DNA from 2 places in the Actinacidiphila sp. ITFR-21 genome. Region 1 is predicted to be linked to the other one. Evidence: predicted binding sites of a transcription regulator. Region 1 holds the regulator's gene; the other holds the start of a gene.

The links. Region 1 encodes HrcA, which represses chaperone genes, less so after heat shock. Its sites were predicted from a motif close to TTNGCACTCNGNNNNNCNGAGTGCNAA; they were not measured.
Region 2: groES (co-chaperone GroES) is a predicted target of HrcA. The motif match lies at 3,620-3,646, and genes of this name have one in related genera.

Annotation. Positions count from the first base shown of each region.
Region 1 is NZ_CP134605.1:1,748,813-1,756,212, forward strand. It holds gene RLT57_RS07790 (16S rRNA (uracil(1498)-N(3))-methyltransferase) at 63-806, opposite strand; gene RLT57_RS07795 (nitronate monooxygenase) at 803-1,870, opposite strand; gene dnaJ (molecular chaperone DnaJ) at 2,003-3,139, opposite strand; gene hrcA (heat-inducible transcriptional repressor HrcA) at 3,140-4,156, opposite strand; gene RLT57_RS07810 (MBL fold metallo-hydrolase) at 4,450-5,211, shown strand; gene RLT57_RS07815 (DUF3097 domain-containing protein) at 5,284-6,108, shown strand; gene hemW (radical SAM family heme chaperone HemW) at 6,319-7,400, opposite strand, start outside.
Region 2 is NZ_CP134605.1:4,195,497-4,202,896, reverse strand. It holds gene RLT57_RS18570 (GNAT family N-acetyltransferase) at 1-358, shown strand, start outside; gene RLT57_RS18565 (SDR family NAD(P)-dependent oxidoreductase) at 520-1,296, shown strand; gene groL (chaperonin GroEL) at 1,438-3,063, opposite strand; gene groES (co-chaperone GroES) at 3,210-3,518, opposite strand; gene RLT57_RS18550 (hypothetical protein) at 3,677-4,201, opposite strand; gene RLT57_RS18545 (hypothetical protein) at 4,227-4,925, opposite strand; gene RLT57_RS18540 (radical SAM protein) at 5,785-6,048, opposite strand; gene RLT57_RS18535 (hypothetical protein) at 6,023-6,340, opposite strand; gene RLT57_RS18525 (hypothetical protein) at 7,183-7,400, opposite strand, start outside.

The DNA of each region.
Region 1 (7,400 bases):
CGAAAACGCGGCAGGTGTGCGGGCCGGGACCCGCGCCGCCGCGGAGATCCACCCGACGGACCCTAGCCCCAGCGGCCGGTGCGGGTCAGCAGGGCGGACAGCGCGGCGACGCCCGCCGTGGAGGTGCGCAGGACGGTGGGGCCCAGCCGGTGGGGGTGGGCGCCGACCGCCGCGAAGGCGGCCAGCTCCTCCGGGGAGACGCCGCCCTCGGGGCCGACGACCAGGACGAAGGACCCGGCGGCGGGCAGCGGGGCGGTTGCCAGCGGGGCGGAACCCTCCTCGTGGAGCACGGCGGCGAAGTCGGCGGCGCCGAGCAGAGCGGCGAGCTGCCGGGTCGTCATGGGATCGGTGACTTCGGGGAAGCGCAGCCGGCGGGACTGCTTGGCCGCCTCGCGGGCCGTGGCCCGCCACTTGGCGAGGGACTTGGCGCCGCGGTCGCCGCGCCACTGCGTGACGCAGCGGGCCGCGGCCCACGGGACGACCGCGTCGACGCCCGCCTCCGTCATCGTCTCCACGGCGAGCTCGCCGCGGTCGCCCTTGGGGAGCGCCTGGACGACGGTGATCCGGGGGGAGGGCGCGGGCTCGTCGCGCACCGCGCGCACCTCGACGTTGAGGACGTCCTTGCCGACGACGCCGGAGACCACCCCGTGGGCGCCCCGCCCGGAGCCGTCGGTGAGGACGAGCTCCTCGCCCGGCTGCAGGCGGCGCACCGACACCGCGTGCCGCCCCTCCGGGCCGTCGAGGGTGATCCGGGACGGGGAGCCGTCCAGCAGGACGGGGTCCACCAGGAAGACCGGGGCGGTCATGCGCGGGCCTCCTCCCGGGCGGCCCGGAGTTCGGCGACGAGGGTCTCGACGAGGGCGCCCGCGGACAGCTCACGGGCCAGCCGGTGGCCCTGCCCCGCCCACAGCGCCATGCCCTGGGGGTCGCCGGCCGCGGCGGCGGCCCGGCGCAGCGGACTGGTGAGGTGGTGTATCTGCGGGTACCCGGGCGGGGTGTAGCGGCCGTGCTCGCGCATGAAGCGGTTGAACAGGCCGCGGGCGGGGCGGCCGGAGAACGCGCGGGTCAGTTCGGTCCTGGCGAAGACGGGGTCGGTGACGGCCCGCTTGTGCACGACGCTGGCGCCGGACTCCGGACAGACCAGGAAGGCGGTGCCGAGCGCGGCGGCGTCCGCCCCCGCGGTGAGGACCGCGGCGATCTGGCTGCCGCGCATCAGGCCGCCGGCGGCGATCATCGGGAGCTGCACGGCCTCGCGGACCTGCGGGATCAGTGAGAGCAGGCCGATGCCGGCGCCGTCGAGCTGCGGGTCGTCGCGGTGGGTGCCCTGGTGGCCGCCGGCCTCCACCCCCTGGACGCAGACCGCGTCGGCGCCGGCCCGCTGGGCGGCGAGCGCCTCGGCGGGCGAGGTGACGGTGACCACCGTGTACGTACCGGCCTTGGCGAACGCCTCGCAGACCGACCGCTCCGGGCAGCCGAAGGTGAAGCTGACCATCGGCACCGGGTCCTCCAGCAGCACCGCGACCTTGGAGTCGTACGCGTCGTCGGTGCCGATGTCGGGGTCGCCGAGCTCGGTGGCGTACCAGGCGGCCTCGCCTGCCAGCTGCTCGGCGTAGACCGCGACGGCGGACGGGTCGACGGTGCCGGGCTGCGGCATGAAGAGGTTCACCCCGAAGGGGTGCGAGGTGAGGTCGCGCAGCTGCCGGATCTCCTCGTACATCGCCTCGGACGTCTTGTACCCGGCGGCGAGGAAGCCGAGCCCGCCGGCCGCGCCGACGGCCGCGGCCAGCTGCGGGTTGGAGGCGCCGCCCGCCATGGGGGCCTGGACGATCGGGTACGCAGAAAAGGAGGAGAGGTCTGTCAACGCGGACATGGCCACATCGTGCCATGCGCGCGCCCCCGTCCCGCGCCGGGGCGGCGCCGGTACGGGCGCCACCGGACCCGTGCCGCCGGCCGCGCCGGCGCCCGCGGGCGGCAGGCCCGGGGCCTGCCGCCGGCGGCGCCGCTACCGCCCGTTGAACGCGTCCTTGAGCCGTGAGAACAGGCCCTGCTGGCCCGGGGCGAACTGCCCGAGGGGCCGCTCCTCCCCGCGCAGCTTCGCCAGCCGCCGCAGCAGGTCCTCCTGGTCGGCGTCGAGCTTGTGCGGGGTGATCACCTCGACGTGGACCACGAGGTCGCCCCGGCCGCCGCCCCGCAGGTGGGTGATGCCGCGCTGGTGCAGCGGGATCGACTGGCCCGACTGGGTGCCGGGCCTGATGTCGATCTCCTCCAGGCCGTCCAGCGTCTCCAGCGGGCACTTGGTGCCGAGCGCGGCGGCCGTCATCGGCAGGGTCACCGTGCAGTGCAGGTCGTCGCCGCGGCGCTGGAAGACCGCGTGCGGAACCTCGCGGATCTCCACGTAGAGGTCGCCGGCCGGGCCGCCGCCGGGGCCGACCTCGCCCTCGCCGGCCAGCTGGATCCGGGTGCCGTTGTCGACACCCGCGGGGATCTTCACGGTCAGCGTGCGGCGGGAGCGGACCCGGCCGTCGCCGGCGCACTCCGGGCACGGGGTGGGCACCACGGTGCCGAAGCCCTGGCACTGCGGGCACGGCCGCGAGGTCATCACCTGGCCGAGGAAGGACCGGGTGACCTGGGACACCTCGCCCCGCCCGCGGCACATGTCGCAGGTCTGCGCGGACGTGCCGGGAGCGGCGCCCTCGCCGTTGCAGGTGCCGCAGGTGACCGCGGTGTCCACCTGGATGTCCTTGGTGGTGCCGAACGCGGCCTCGTCCAGCTCGATCTCCAGCCGGATCATGGCGTCCTGCCCGCGCCGGGTGCGCGAGCGCGGGCCGCGCTGCTGCGACTGCCCGAAGAAGGCGTCCATGATGTCGCTGAAGTTGCCGAAGCCGGCTCCGAAGCCCCCGGCGCCGCCGCCACCGCCCGAGGCGGACAGCGGGTCGCCGCCGAGGTCGTAGACCTGCTTCTTCTGCGGGTCGGAGAGCACCTCGTAAGCGGCGTTGATCTCCTTGAACCGCTCCTGGGTCTTGGGGTCCGGATTCACGTCCGGGTGCAGTTCGCGGGCGAGCCGGCGGAATGCCTTCTTGATCTCGTCAGGTCCTGCGTCGCGGCGCACGCCGAGTACGGCGTAGTAGTCCGTGGCCACTTACGACTCCGCCAGGATCTGTCCGACGTAACGTGCCACTGCGCGTACCGCTCCCATCGTTCCGGGGTAGTCCATGCGGGTCGGTCCGACCACGCCGAGTTTGGCGACTGCCTCGTCGCCCGAACCGTAGCCGACCGCCACCACGGAGGTGGAATTGAGGCCCTCGTGAAAGTTCTCGTGCCCGATCCGGACCGTCATGGTCGCGTCCGCGGTCTCACCGAGCAGTTTCAGCAGCACCATCTGCTCCTCAAGTGCTTCGAGGACGGGTCGGATCGTCAGCGGGAAGTCGTGGTTGAACCGGGTGAGGTTCGCCGCGCCGCCGAGCATGATGCGCTCTTCCTTGTCCTCCACGAGCGTTTCGAGGAGGGTGGCCAGCACTCCGGCGACCGCGGGCCGGTCGTCGGGGTCGAAGCTCTCCGGCAGGTCCTGTACCAGCGGCGGGACGTCGGCGAACCGGCGGCCGACGACCCGGCTGTTGAGCCGGGCCCGCAGATCGGCCAGTACGGTCTCGCCGACCGGGGCGGCGCAGTCGATGAGCCGCTGCTCGACCCGTCCGGTGTCGGTGATCAGGACCAGCATGAGGCGGGCGGCGGCCAGTGACAGCAGTTCCACGTGCCGGACCGAGGAGCGGACCAGCGACGGGTACTGCACGACCGCGACCTGCCGGGTGAGCTGCGCCAGCAGCCGTACCGTCCTGGCCACCACGTCGTCGAGGTCGACGGCGCCGCCCAGGAAGTTATGGATCGCGCGGCGCTCGGCGCCCGACAGCGGCTTGACGCCGGCGAGCTTGTCGACGAACAGCCGGTAGCCCTTGTCGGTGGGGATCCGGCCGGCGCTGGTGTGCGGCTGGGCGATGTAGCCCTCCTCCTCCAGCACGGCCATGTCGTTGCGTACGGTGGCGGGCGAGACACCGAGCTGGTGGCGCTCGGTGAGTGCCTTGGACCCGACCGGCTCCTCGGTGCCGACGTAGTCGTGGACGATGGCACGCAGCACTTCGAGTCGGCGTTCGCTCAGCATCGCGCACCTCCAGCCGTAGGGCATCAGCCGTCTGGCCTGGCACTCCTCCGTTCTGAGTGCCAGCTTTCCCGCAGTAAGTGTACGGCGAGGCGGCAAGGGCACGGCAAGACCGGCTCGTGATCGTGCCGGAACCTCTTCGCGCCGCCGGGCCCGGGGGCCGGTTCGCGGCTTTTCGGTGACGGCCGGGACGCCGGTTGCGCGAGGGGTGCGCTCGTCGCGGAGGGGGGCGCGGGGGCCGCGACGGGGCGGGGCCGGAGCGCGCGTACCCGGGGTCGCGGCGATAGCGTCGTCCCGTGGAACCTGTGGAGAGCGCGCGGGAGCCGGGCGCCGGCGGCTCCGGCTGGGAGCAGCTGGCTCCCGGGGTGGCCCGCCGGCGGCTGCCCCGCCTCGACGTGACGGTCGGCCTGGTCGTGGGCGCGGACGGGGTGCTGCTGGTCGACACCGGGTCCACGCTGGCGGCGGGTGAGGAGCTGCGGCGGCAGGTGGCGGCGCTGACCGGGCGCGGGGTCACCCACGTCGTACTCACCCACGGGCACTTCGACCACGTCTTCGGCACGCCCGCCTTCCCGGCCGCCGAGGTGTACGGGGAGGCGTCGCTGGACGGCTATCTGCGCCGGGAGCGGGATGCGCTGCGGGCGGACGCGGTGGAGCACGGCACCGACCCCGCGGCGGCCGAGGCGGCGGCGCGGGCCCTGGTGCTCCCGGACCGGCCGGTGCGCGGCGGGCTGGGGCTGGATCTCGGCGACCGTCCGGTGCGGCTGGTCCACCCGGGCGCCGGCCACACCGGGCACGACCTGGCGGTGGTGGTGCCGGGCGCCACCGCGAGCGACCCGACGGTGGTCTTCTGCGGCGACCTGGTGGAGGAGTCGGGGGAGCCGCAGGCCGGGCAGGACGCGGTACCGGGCGCCTGGGCGGCCACGGTCGACGCGCTGCTGGCGCTGGGCGGCGAGACCGGCCGGTACGTACCCGGGCACGGCGCGGTGGTGGACGCCCGCTTCCTGCGCGCCCAGCGGGACGCGCTCGCCGAACGCTTCGCCGGCCCGGCGCGGGCGTAGCGGACCCGGCGCGACGGACCCGGTGTGGCGCGCACCGGCGCGACGCGCCCGCCACGTCCTACGATCTCCCCCATGCGCAGCAGGAGTTACGACGGCGATCTGACCCCTCCCTGGAAGCGGCCCGCGCCCTTGCCCGAGGTGGCCGCCGAGTCCGAGCTGGTGGTCGAGGAGGCGGGCACCGGCTTCTGCGGGGCGGTGGTCCGGGTGGAGAAGACCGCGGAGGGCCTCACCGTCACCCTGGAGGACCGTTTCGGCCGGCACCGGGTCTTCCCGATGACCCCGGGCGCCTTCCTGATCGACGGCAGGCCGGTGGCCCTGGTACGCCCCCGGGCCGCCGCCCCCCGCGGCCGCCTGCTGTCCGCCTCCGGCTCCGTCGCGGTGCCCGGCGCCCAGGCCCGCGTCGCGCGGGCCGGCCGCATCTACGTCGAGGGCCGCCACGACGCCGAGCTGGTCGAACGCGTCTGGGGCCACGACCTGCGCGTCGAAGGCGTCGTGGTGGAGTTCCTGGAGGGCGTGGACGACCTGCCCGCCGTCGTCTCCGCCTTCGCCCCCACCCCGTCGGCCCGGCTGGGCGTCCTGGTGGACCACCTCGTGCCCGGTTCCAAGGAGTCCCGCATCGCCGCCTCGGCGGCCGGCCCCGACGTGCTGGTGGTCGGGCATCCCTTCATCGACGTCTGGGAGGCCGTGAAACCGTCCTCGGTCGGCATCCCCGGGTGGCCGCGGGTGCCCCGCGGGGAGGACTGGAAGACCGGCGTCTGCCGGGCCCTGGGCTGGACCGACCTGACCACCGGGGAGGCGTGGCAGCGCATCCTGGCGTCGGTCACCTCGTACCGGGACCTCCGGCCGGAGCTGCTGGGCCGGGTGGAGGAGCTCATCGACTTCGTGACAGCGGGCTGACCGCCCGCTACTGCCGGGCGTAGCCGGTGGCGCCGCGGGCGGCGCCGTCGCAGGCCGCGCCGGGCCCGAGGGTGACCACCGGCGGCGCGGCCACCACGCGCCGCGCGAAGCCGTCCGGCGCGCCAGGCGCCGGGCCGGGGTCGGGGTCGGTGCGGGTGTCCGGACAGGTCCGGTCGGGAAGCGCGGGTCACGGCACGGGGCCGGGCGGCCCTAGTCGACCAGGTCGCGTACCACCGCGTCGGCCAGCAGGCGGCCCCGCAGAGTGAGGACCGCGCGGCCCTCGGCGTAAGGACCGGGCTCCAGGAGGCCGCCCTCCACCGCACGGGCGGCGGCGCGGGCGCCGTCCGGGGCGAGCAGCTCCAGCGGGCAGCCGGCCGACAGGCGCAGTTCGAGCAGGACGCGTTCGATCCGGCGGTCCTCGGCGCCTAGGACCTCGCGCCCGGCGCCCGGGGTGCGGCCTTCGGCGAGCGCCTGGGCGTAGGCACCCGGGTGCTTGGCGTTCCACCAGCGGACGCCGCCTACGTGGCTGTGCGCGCCGGGCCCGGCGCCCCACCAGTCCGCGCCGGTCCAGTACAGCTCGTTGTGGGTGCAGCGGCCGGCCGGGGACGTGGCCCAGTTGGAGACCTCGTACCAGGAGAAGCCGGCCGCGGCCAGCCGCTCGTCGGCGATCAGGTAGCGGTCCGCGTGCACGTCGTCGTCGGTCATCGGCACCTCGCCGCGCCGGATCCGCCGGGCCAGCTGCGTACCCTCCTCCACGATCAGCGCGTACGCGGAGACGTGGTCGGGTCCGGCCCCGATCGCCGCGTCCAGGGAGGCGCGCCAGTCGTCGTCGGACTCCCCCGGGGTGCCGTAGATCAGATCGAGGTTGACGTGCTCGAAGCCGGCCGCGCGGGCCTCGGCGACGCATGCCTCGGGGCGGCCCGGCGTGTGGGTGCGGTCCAGGACCCGCAGCACGTGCTCCCGGGCGCTCTGCATGCCGAAGGAGAGCCGGTTGAAGCCCCCTGCCCGCAGCTCGGCGAGGTATCCGGGGTCCACGGACTCCGGATTGGCCTCCGTGGTGACCTCGGCGCCCGGTGCCAGCCCGAACTCCTCGCGGATCGCGCCCAGCGCCCGTACCAGGTCGCCGGCGGCCAGCAGCGTGGGCGTCCCGCCGCCGACGAACACCGTCTCCACCGGGCGCGGGTCGTCCCCGAGCACCTTGCGGGCCAGCCGGATCTCGTCGATCAGCGCGTCGGCGTAGTTGTCCCGCGACGCCAGCGCGCCGCCGGACCCGCGCAGCTCGCTCGCGGTAT
Region 2 (7,400 bases), 2.4 Mb from region 1:
CGCGAAGGCGTTCGGCACCGACGGGACCCGGCCGCACGCGAGCCTGCTGGACCAGCTCGCGCACAGCACCGGCAACGTCGCCATGACGCTCGCGCTGGCGGGCGGCGAACCGGTCTGCTCGGCCCGGATCGAGTTCCACCCGGGTACCGACTTCGCCAGCCTGTGGGGCGGCGGCACCGTACCGGCGTGGCGCGGGCGCGGCGTCTACCGTTCGCTGGTCGCCCACCGGGCCCGGCTCGCCGCGGCCAGGGGCTTCCGCTACCTGCAGGTGGACGCCTCCGACGAGAGCCGCCCGATCCTGAGCCGCCTCGGCTTCGAGCCGCTCGGGGTCACCACGCCGTACCTCAAGCAGGGCTGAGCGCACGGACGTCCGGCGCCGGTCGCGCCCGCGGGCGTCCAGCGGCGTCCGCAGCGGCGGACCGGGCGCCGCCCGCCGGGGCGCGCACCGGCCGGGAACGCGGCGAACGGGGCGGCGTCCGCCCCCGCGTCAGCCGCCGGGCCCTCATCTACGCTGCCCGCATGACGACTTCACTCATCACGGGTGCGACCTCCGGCCTCGGCGCGGCCTTCGCCCGCCGGCTCGCCGCCGACGGTCACCGCCTGGTGCTGGTCGCCCGCGACGAGGAACGCCTCGCCCGTGCCGCGGCGGACCTCCTTACCCGCTACAACACCGCCGCCGAGGTACTGCCGGCCGACCTCGCCGACGACGACGGCATCGCGTCCGTCGAGGCCCGCCTGCGCGACCCGGACCGCCCGGTGCACGTCCTGGTCAACAACGCGGGCTTCGGCAACGGCGGCGGCTTCCTCGACGTCCCCGTCGCCCAGGAGCTGCGCATGCTCAAGGTCCACTGCGAGGCGGTGCTCCGCCTCACCTCCGCGGCCGTGCCCGCGATGCGCGAGCGGCGCCGCGGCTTCGTCATCAACGTGGCCTCGGTGGCCGCCTTCATGTCCCGCGGCACCTACGGGGCCAGCAAGGCGTGGGTGGTCTCCTTCACCGAGGGCGTCGCCCAGGAACTCGCCGGCAGCGGCGTCCGCTTCCTCGCCCTGTGTCCGGGCTTCGTCCGTACCGAGTTCCACGCCCGCGCCGGCATGGACGCCTCGAAAGTCCCCTCCTGGGCCTGGCTCAACGCCAACAAGGTCGTCGCCACCGCGCTGCGCGACCTGGCCCGGGACCGCACGGTCAGCGTCCCCGACCCGCGCTACAAACTGGCCGTGGCCCTGACCCGCCACCTCCCGACGTCGCTCTACGCCGCGGCCTCCACCCGTACCGGGCGCCGCTACGACCCCAAGTTCTGACCCGGGCGGGCCTTGTCCGGCGGCCCGGTCCTGGCGGATCGCCCGGCAGGCCGCGCGGCGGATCGCCCGGTGGGGCGCAACGGGGGCGGCCCGGCCCCCTCCGAGGGGAGGGAGCCGGGCCGGGGGTGGAGCGGGGCGGGGTCAGTGCGTGTGCGAGTGGCCCCCGTGGCCGCCCTCCTCGGGCTCCTCTTCCTTCTTCTCCACGACCAGGGTCTCGGTCGTGAGCAGCAGGGAGGCGATGGAGGCGGCGTTCTCCAGGGCGGAGCGGGTGACCTTGACCGGGTCGATGACGCCGGCCTTGATCAGGTCGCCGTACTCACCGGTGGCCGCGTTGAAGCCGTGGCCCTTCTCCAGGTCGGCGACCTTCGCGGTGATCACGTAGCCCTCAAGGCCCGCGTTCTCAGCGATCCAGCGCAGCGGCTCGACGGCGGCGCGGCGGACGACCGCGACACCGGTGGCCTCGTCGCCGGTCTTGCCCAGGCCGCCTTCGAGCACCTTGACCGCGTGGACGAGCGCGGAGCCACCGCCGGAGACGATGCCCTCCTCGACGGCCGCGCGGGTCGCGGAGATCGCGTCCTCCAGGCGGTGCTTCTTCTCCTTGAGCTCCACCTCGGTGGCCGCGCCGACCTTGATCACGCAGACGCCGCCGGCCAGCTTGGCGAGGCGCTCCTGGAGCTTCTCGCGGTCCCAGTCGGAGTCGGTGCCGACGATCTCGGCCTTGATCTGGCCGATCCGGCCCTCGATCTCGGCCTTGTCGCCGGCGCCGTCGACGATCGTGGTGTCGTCCTTGGTGACGGTGACCCGGCGGGCGGTGCCCAGCAGGTCCAGACCGGCCGCGTCCAGCTTGAGGCCAACCTCCTCGGCGATGACGGTCGCGCCGGTCAGCGTGGCGATGTCGCCCAGCATGGCCTTGCGGCGGTCGCCGAAGCCGGGCGCCTTGACCGCGACGGCGTTGAACGTGCCGCGGATCTTGTTGACCACCAGCGTGGACAGGGCCTCGCCCTCGACGTCCTCGGCGATGATCAGCAGCGGCTTGGAGCCGCCGGCCTGGATGACCTTCTCCAGCAGCGGCAGCAGGTCCTGGATCGAGGAGATCTTGCCCTGGTGGATGAGGATGTACGGGTCGTCGAGGACGGCCTCCATCCGCTCCTGGTCGGTGACGAAGTACGGCGACAGGTAGCCCTTGTCGAAGGCCATGCCCTCGGTGAAGTCCAGGTCCAGGCCGAAGGTGTTGGACTCCTCGACGGTGATCACGCCGTCCTTGCCGACCTTGTCCATCGCCTCGGCGATCAGCTCGCCCACCTGCTTGTCCTGCGCGGACAGCGCGGCGACGGCGGCGATGTCCTCCTTGCCCTCGATCGCGCGGGCGGAGGCGAGCAGCTCGTCCGAGACGGCCTTGACGGCCGCGTCGATGCCCTTCTTGAGCGAGGCGGGGGACGCGCCGGCGGCGACGTTGCGCAGGCCCTCGCGGACCAGCGCCTGGGCCAGCACGGTCGCGGTGGTGGTGCCGTCGCCCGCGATGTCGTTGGTCTTGGTCGCCACCTCCTTGACGAGCTGGGCGCCCAGGTTCTCGTACGGGTCGTCGAGCTCCACCTCGCGGGCGATGGTCACGCCGTCGTTGGTGATGGTCGGCGCGCCGAACTTCTTGTCGATGACGACATTGCGGCCCTTGGGGCCGATGGTCACCTTCACGGTGTCGGCGAGCTTGTTGACGCCGCGCTCCAGGGCGCGACGGGCGTCCTCGTCGAACTTCAGAATCTTGGCCATGCCTGGGAACTACCTCGTCTACTCGTCAGTCGGTTGTCGTCGTCAAGGACGGTCAAGGACGGTCAACGAAACCGCCCCGGGGCCCCCGGCCTGTAGGACACGGAGAACCCGGGGCGGGATCACGGCTGTGCGGCGAAGCCGGAGAGCTACTTCTCGATGATCGCGAGGACGTCGCGGGCCGAGAGGACGAGGTACTCCTCGCCGTTGTACTTGACCTCGGTGCCGCCGTACTTGCTGTAGAGCACGACGTCCCCCACGGAGACGTCGAGCGGCAGGCGGTTGCCGTCCTCGAAGCGGCCCGGACCCACGGCCAGGACGACGCCCTCCTGGGGCTTCTCCTTGGCGGTGTCCGGGATGACCAGGCCGGAGGCCGTGGTCTGCTCGGCATCCAGCGGCTGGACCACGATGCGGTCCTCAAGCGGCTTGATGGCAACCTTGGTGCTGGCGGTCGTCACGATCCGACCTCCCCCTTCAAAGGGCTCACGGGAGTGTCTGTCTGGGTCGGCGACCTGGTAGGCCCGTCGTCGCGGGTGCCGGACCTGCCCGTCGCTGAGTTCTGGCACTCAGCGGTGCCGAGTGCCAGATCCGAGACTAGGACGCTCTTAGCACTCGGTCAAGCTGAGTGCCAACGCGCGCGGCGCGCGCCTCCCGCAGCCCGGCGCTCCGACGCGGCGCCGCCGTCCCGGCCCGGCCGCGCGTAGCCCAGTTCGACAGTGCGGTCGGACCACACGGCACGGGCCGGCTCCGGCGGCAGTTCCGGCGCCGACGGCTCGCGGAACCAGGCCGGGGCGTCCAGGTGGAAGCGGCGTACCGACGACTCGGCCGCCGCGCGCACGGACGGGACCGGGGTCGCCGACAGCTTCAGCCGGGCTGTGCCCGCCGTGTCCGCCGTGTCCGCCGTGTCCGCCGTGTCCGCCGTGTCCGCCGTGTCCGCCGTGTCCGCCGTGTCCGCCGTGTCCGCCGTGTCCGCCGTGTCCGCCGTGTCCGACAGCCCGAGATCGCGCAGGGCCGCGGGCAGGCCGGAGAGGTAGCGCGTCTCCGCCTCGGTGGGATGCAGCGTGGTGAGCCGGGTCCGGTACCCCGGCGCCAGGCGGCAGCCGCCGGCGCGGCCGTGCTCGGACCGGATGGGAACGTCCACCTCCCGCAGGGACGGGCGTCGCGGATCACCGTCCGCCTGGACACCTCCACCAGGGCCGAAGTTGCTGAAGGAGTCCGGCATTTGGCGCTTCGCCGATTCGAGACCGGCGTACGTCTCCCGCACCATGACGTCGTACCGCGCCTGTTGGGGCGCCAGCTTCCGCGCCCGTCGCAAGCTTCGGAACGCGTCTTCCGTACGGCCGGTCCACATCTGGGCCCGCGCGATTTCGGCTTGGTGGCGTGACTGCCGGGAGAGTGGCCAGTCCGCCGGAACCGCGAGCGACTCGGAAGTCCGGACGGCCCTCCTGATACTGGTTCAACTCGGCCAGCACACTGACCTTGTGGGCGCCGACGTTCACCGGCCCGAAGGACAGCCAGTGCACCTTCTCGGCCGGTCCGGTGCGGACGGCAAGGGTCTGCGCCTCGTCGAGGTGTCCCATCGCGGCGTCCTCGTCCTGGTCCCTGCCCGCGAGTACGGCTGCGCCGAGATGCACGTGCCCGACGACGACATCGCGTACCCGACCCGCCTCCGCGTTCTCCAGTGCCGACATGCCCAGCTGTATCAGCCGCTTGCCGGTCCGGTAGTCGCTCGCGCGCAAGTAGGCCAGCGCCCGCAGATACTGGCGTACTGCGCCGAGGACCGCGTCGGACGCGCGCTGTGCCGCCCAATCCATCCGGTCCAGCGCGACGGTGCTGAGGTCCGTGTAGCCGAGTTTCGTCGTCACGTCGTACGCGGTGCGGTACGTGGTGGCGAAGAGCCGCCAGTTCCGGGTATCAGGACGGGTGCGCGCCGCGGTCGTGGCCTCGCCGATGAGTCCGGGGAGTACGGGTCGTAGCGCGACAGCCACACCCCGGAGTAGTTGTCCCGAAGCGCCGGTTGCCCGGTCGGGATCCTCTGCGAGGCGGCGATGCCGGTCGGCGGGTTGACCAGGTCGTGACCGCCCTTTCCGTCGTCGGAGATGTGGGCCCGGGGAACGGCATTCGAGAAGCCGAGGACTTCTATGGGCGGGCCGGTGACGGCTTCCAAAGCCCGTGCGATCTGCGCCCCGATCTCACCAGTGGCAGAGCTGGCGGGTAGGACATCCTGGCTCCGTTCCGATCTCGACACCCGGAACGCTACCCCCGGCTCAAGGCGGGGGAACGCGAACGGCCCCTGCGGGAGCGGGGGCCGTCGTGCTGTCGGCGTCCACAGCTCACCGTGAACACATCAGCAGGTCAAGAAGTCCCCGCCGTATGCTGGCGACGCGTCAGAACGTCAAAGAGTCGTTTTGACCGGGCTCGGGGCTCAGACGGGACGGCTGAGGCCGTCGGGACCGCGGTTCAGCCGGGCGTCCTGTCCGGTGCGTCTGGTGTGACGGCCGCTTTGTTGAGCTCATCATGAAGGAACTCGAACTGCACCGTGTCAGGACAGTCAAGAGCGGCCAAATGTTCCCGGACTGCGTTGGGCACAAGGGGATGAGCCCACCGACCGGAACACGCATAGGGCAGTGTTGCACGATCTTGCTGGGCAAGAGCACGGGCGACACCGCGCCCCTCGCACGGGTCCGGTAAAGTCACCCCGGCGCACCCGTGCAACGACGGGCCTCAGCGTGCGCTGGCCTGCGTCAGCCCGCCGGACGCTACCACCCGGATGATGTCGGGCAGATCCCGTCGCATGGTCGGTTCGCCGCCGGACAGTTTCATGGTATGAACGCCCCGGCCACCGAAAAAGGCAGCTAATTCCCCGATGTCGGCAACGGAAAGTTCCTCACGAGAGGTGGGCGGCGCCTGACAGAAGGCACAGGCCGCATTACAGCGGCGAGTGATCCGCAGACACAGGGAACTAGGAATCGTTTCGCGGCTGGTCATCGTCTCTCTCCTCCGCACGGCTGGACAATTCCAGCATGTTCAGGACGTGCGACATCTGTTCTGCGAACTGCTCGGCGAAGTTCAAGCAGGTCTGAATACGGGCAGGCGCGCCCGAACCGGCGGGTACCTGCGTTCCGTAGAAAACGATAACGCCGTGCGGCGCGTGTTCCAGGCGATGACTATTGGTGAGTGTATCCAGCTTCAACACCGGACACGCGAGGACCCAACGCTGCCTGGGCTCGATCATCCGCCCCACGTCAGGCTCGTACCAGTCCGCGTGATCGTCGGGCAACTCCTCCTCAACCGGGAAATACCGTGCATTGACCGGGACCCTGAGCGTCTGAGAGATGAGAGTGCATACGATCCGGAGAGTGCTTTCCAGGACACGCCTCTACCGCTGCTGCAAGGTTTTGTAGAGTACCTGAAATTCTTCTTCCTGGTTCACGCGCCACCTCCGCGAGCCTCATTCTCCAAGAGACAGGCATACGATTCCGAGAGCAAGCAGCAGATTGGCCCACCCCATGGAAGTTGCGGTAGAAAGATAACCCGAATGAGGTAGGTTGTTGGTGTAGATGTTGGTCCAGACGCCGACGAGCACCACCGAGCCCACCGCGGCGGAAATTCGTAACGCACTTCTCTCCAGCAGAATTTCCCCCTCCCCTGCCGATGGCCGACTCCACCAATGTTGGGTCCGCACCAGGAGGGGGCAAGAGGGGGACGAGAGCCTCCGACGATGGCATATGCCAAACATGGGCCCGAGTAACAGCAGGTGCCCTCACTCGGCAGCGGGCCCCTACGAATCGTCGGCACAGTCCGCCGTGATCGAGGATGTTGCGACAGATCTTGAGACCTACTGATCATTTCAGGATCACTTGCGCAGTCGTCTGAGGTAAATGACGCTGCAGGCGAGTTCGGGTAGACCTTGGTGGAGGTCGGTGCGTGCCTCCTCGCGGTTACGGAGGCGCTTGAACGGGTGGAGCCGGGCGGAGGCCCGCTCGGCTACCCGGCGGATGCGTCCGGCGCCGGATCCGTGGGCGATACCGCGTCGTCGGTCATCGGCTTGATGTTTCGCTTCCACAGCTGACGGCGGCACCTGTCGTAGCCGCCGTCCGCGGACAGGTGCTCGGGTCGGTGTCAGCGGACGACCTCGACCGTGCTGCCGATCGTCGCCTGGTGCCACAGAGCCGCCGCGTCCGGGCGGCTCTGGCGGATCGCCGCTGTCCGCAGGGGCGGGTGCGGGGCGCGGTCGGTGGCCGCGCTGAAGCCGATGTTCGTACCGTCGGTGGACGCGAACAGCACCACGTGCTCGACCGGCGCCCCGTCGCCGCCGCGGCCCTGCGCGCGCCGGGCGA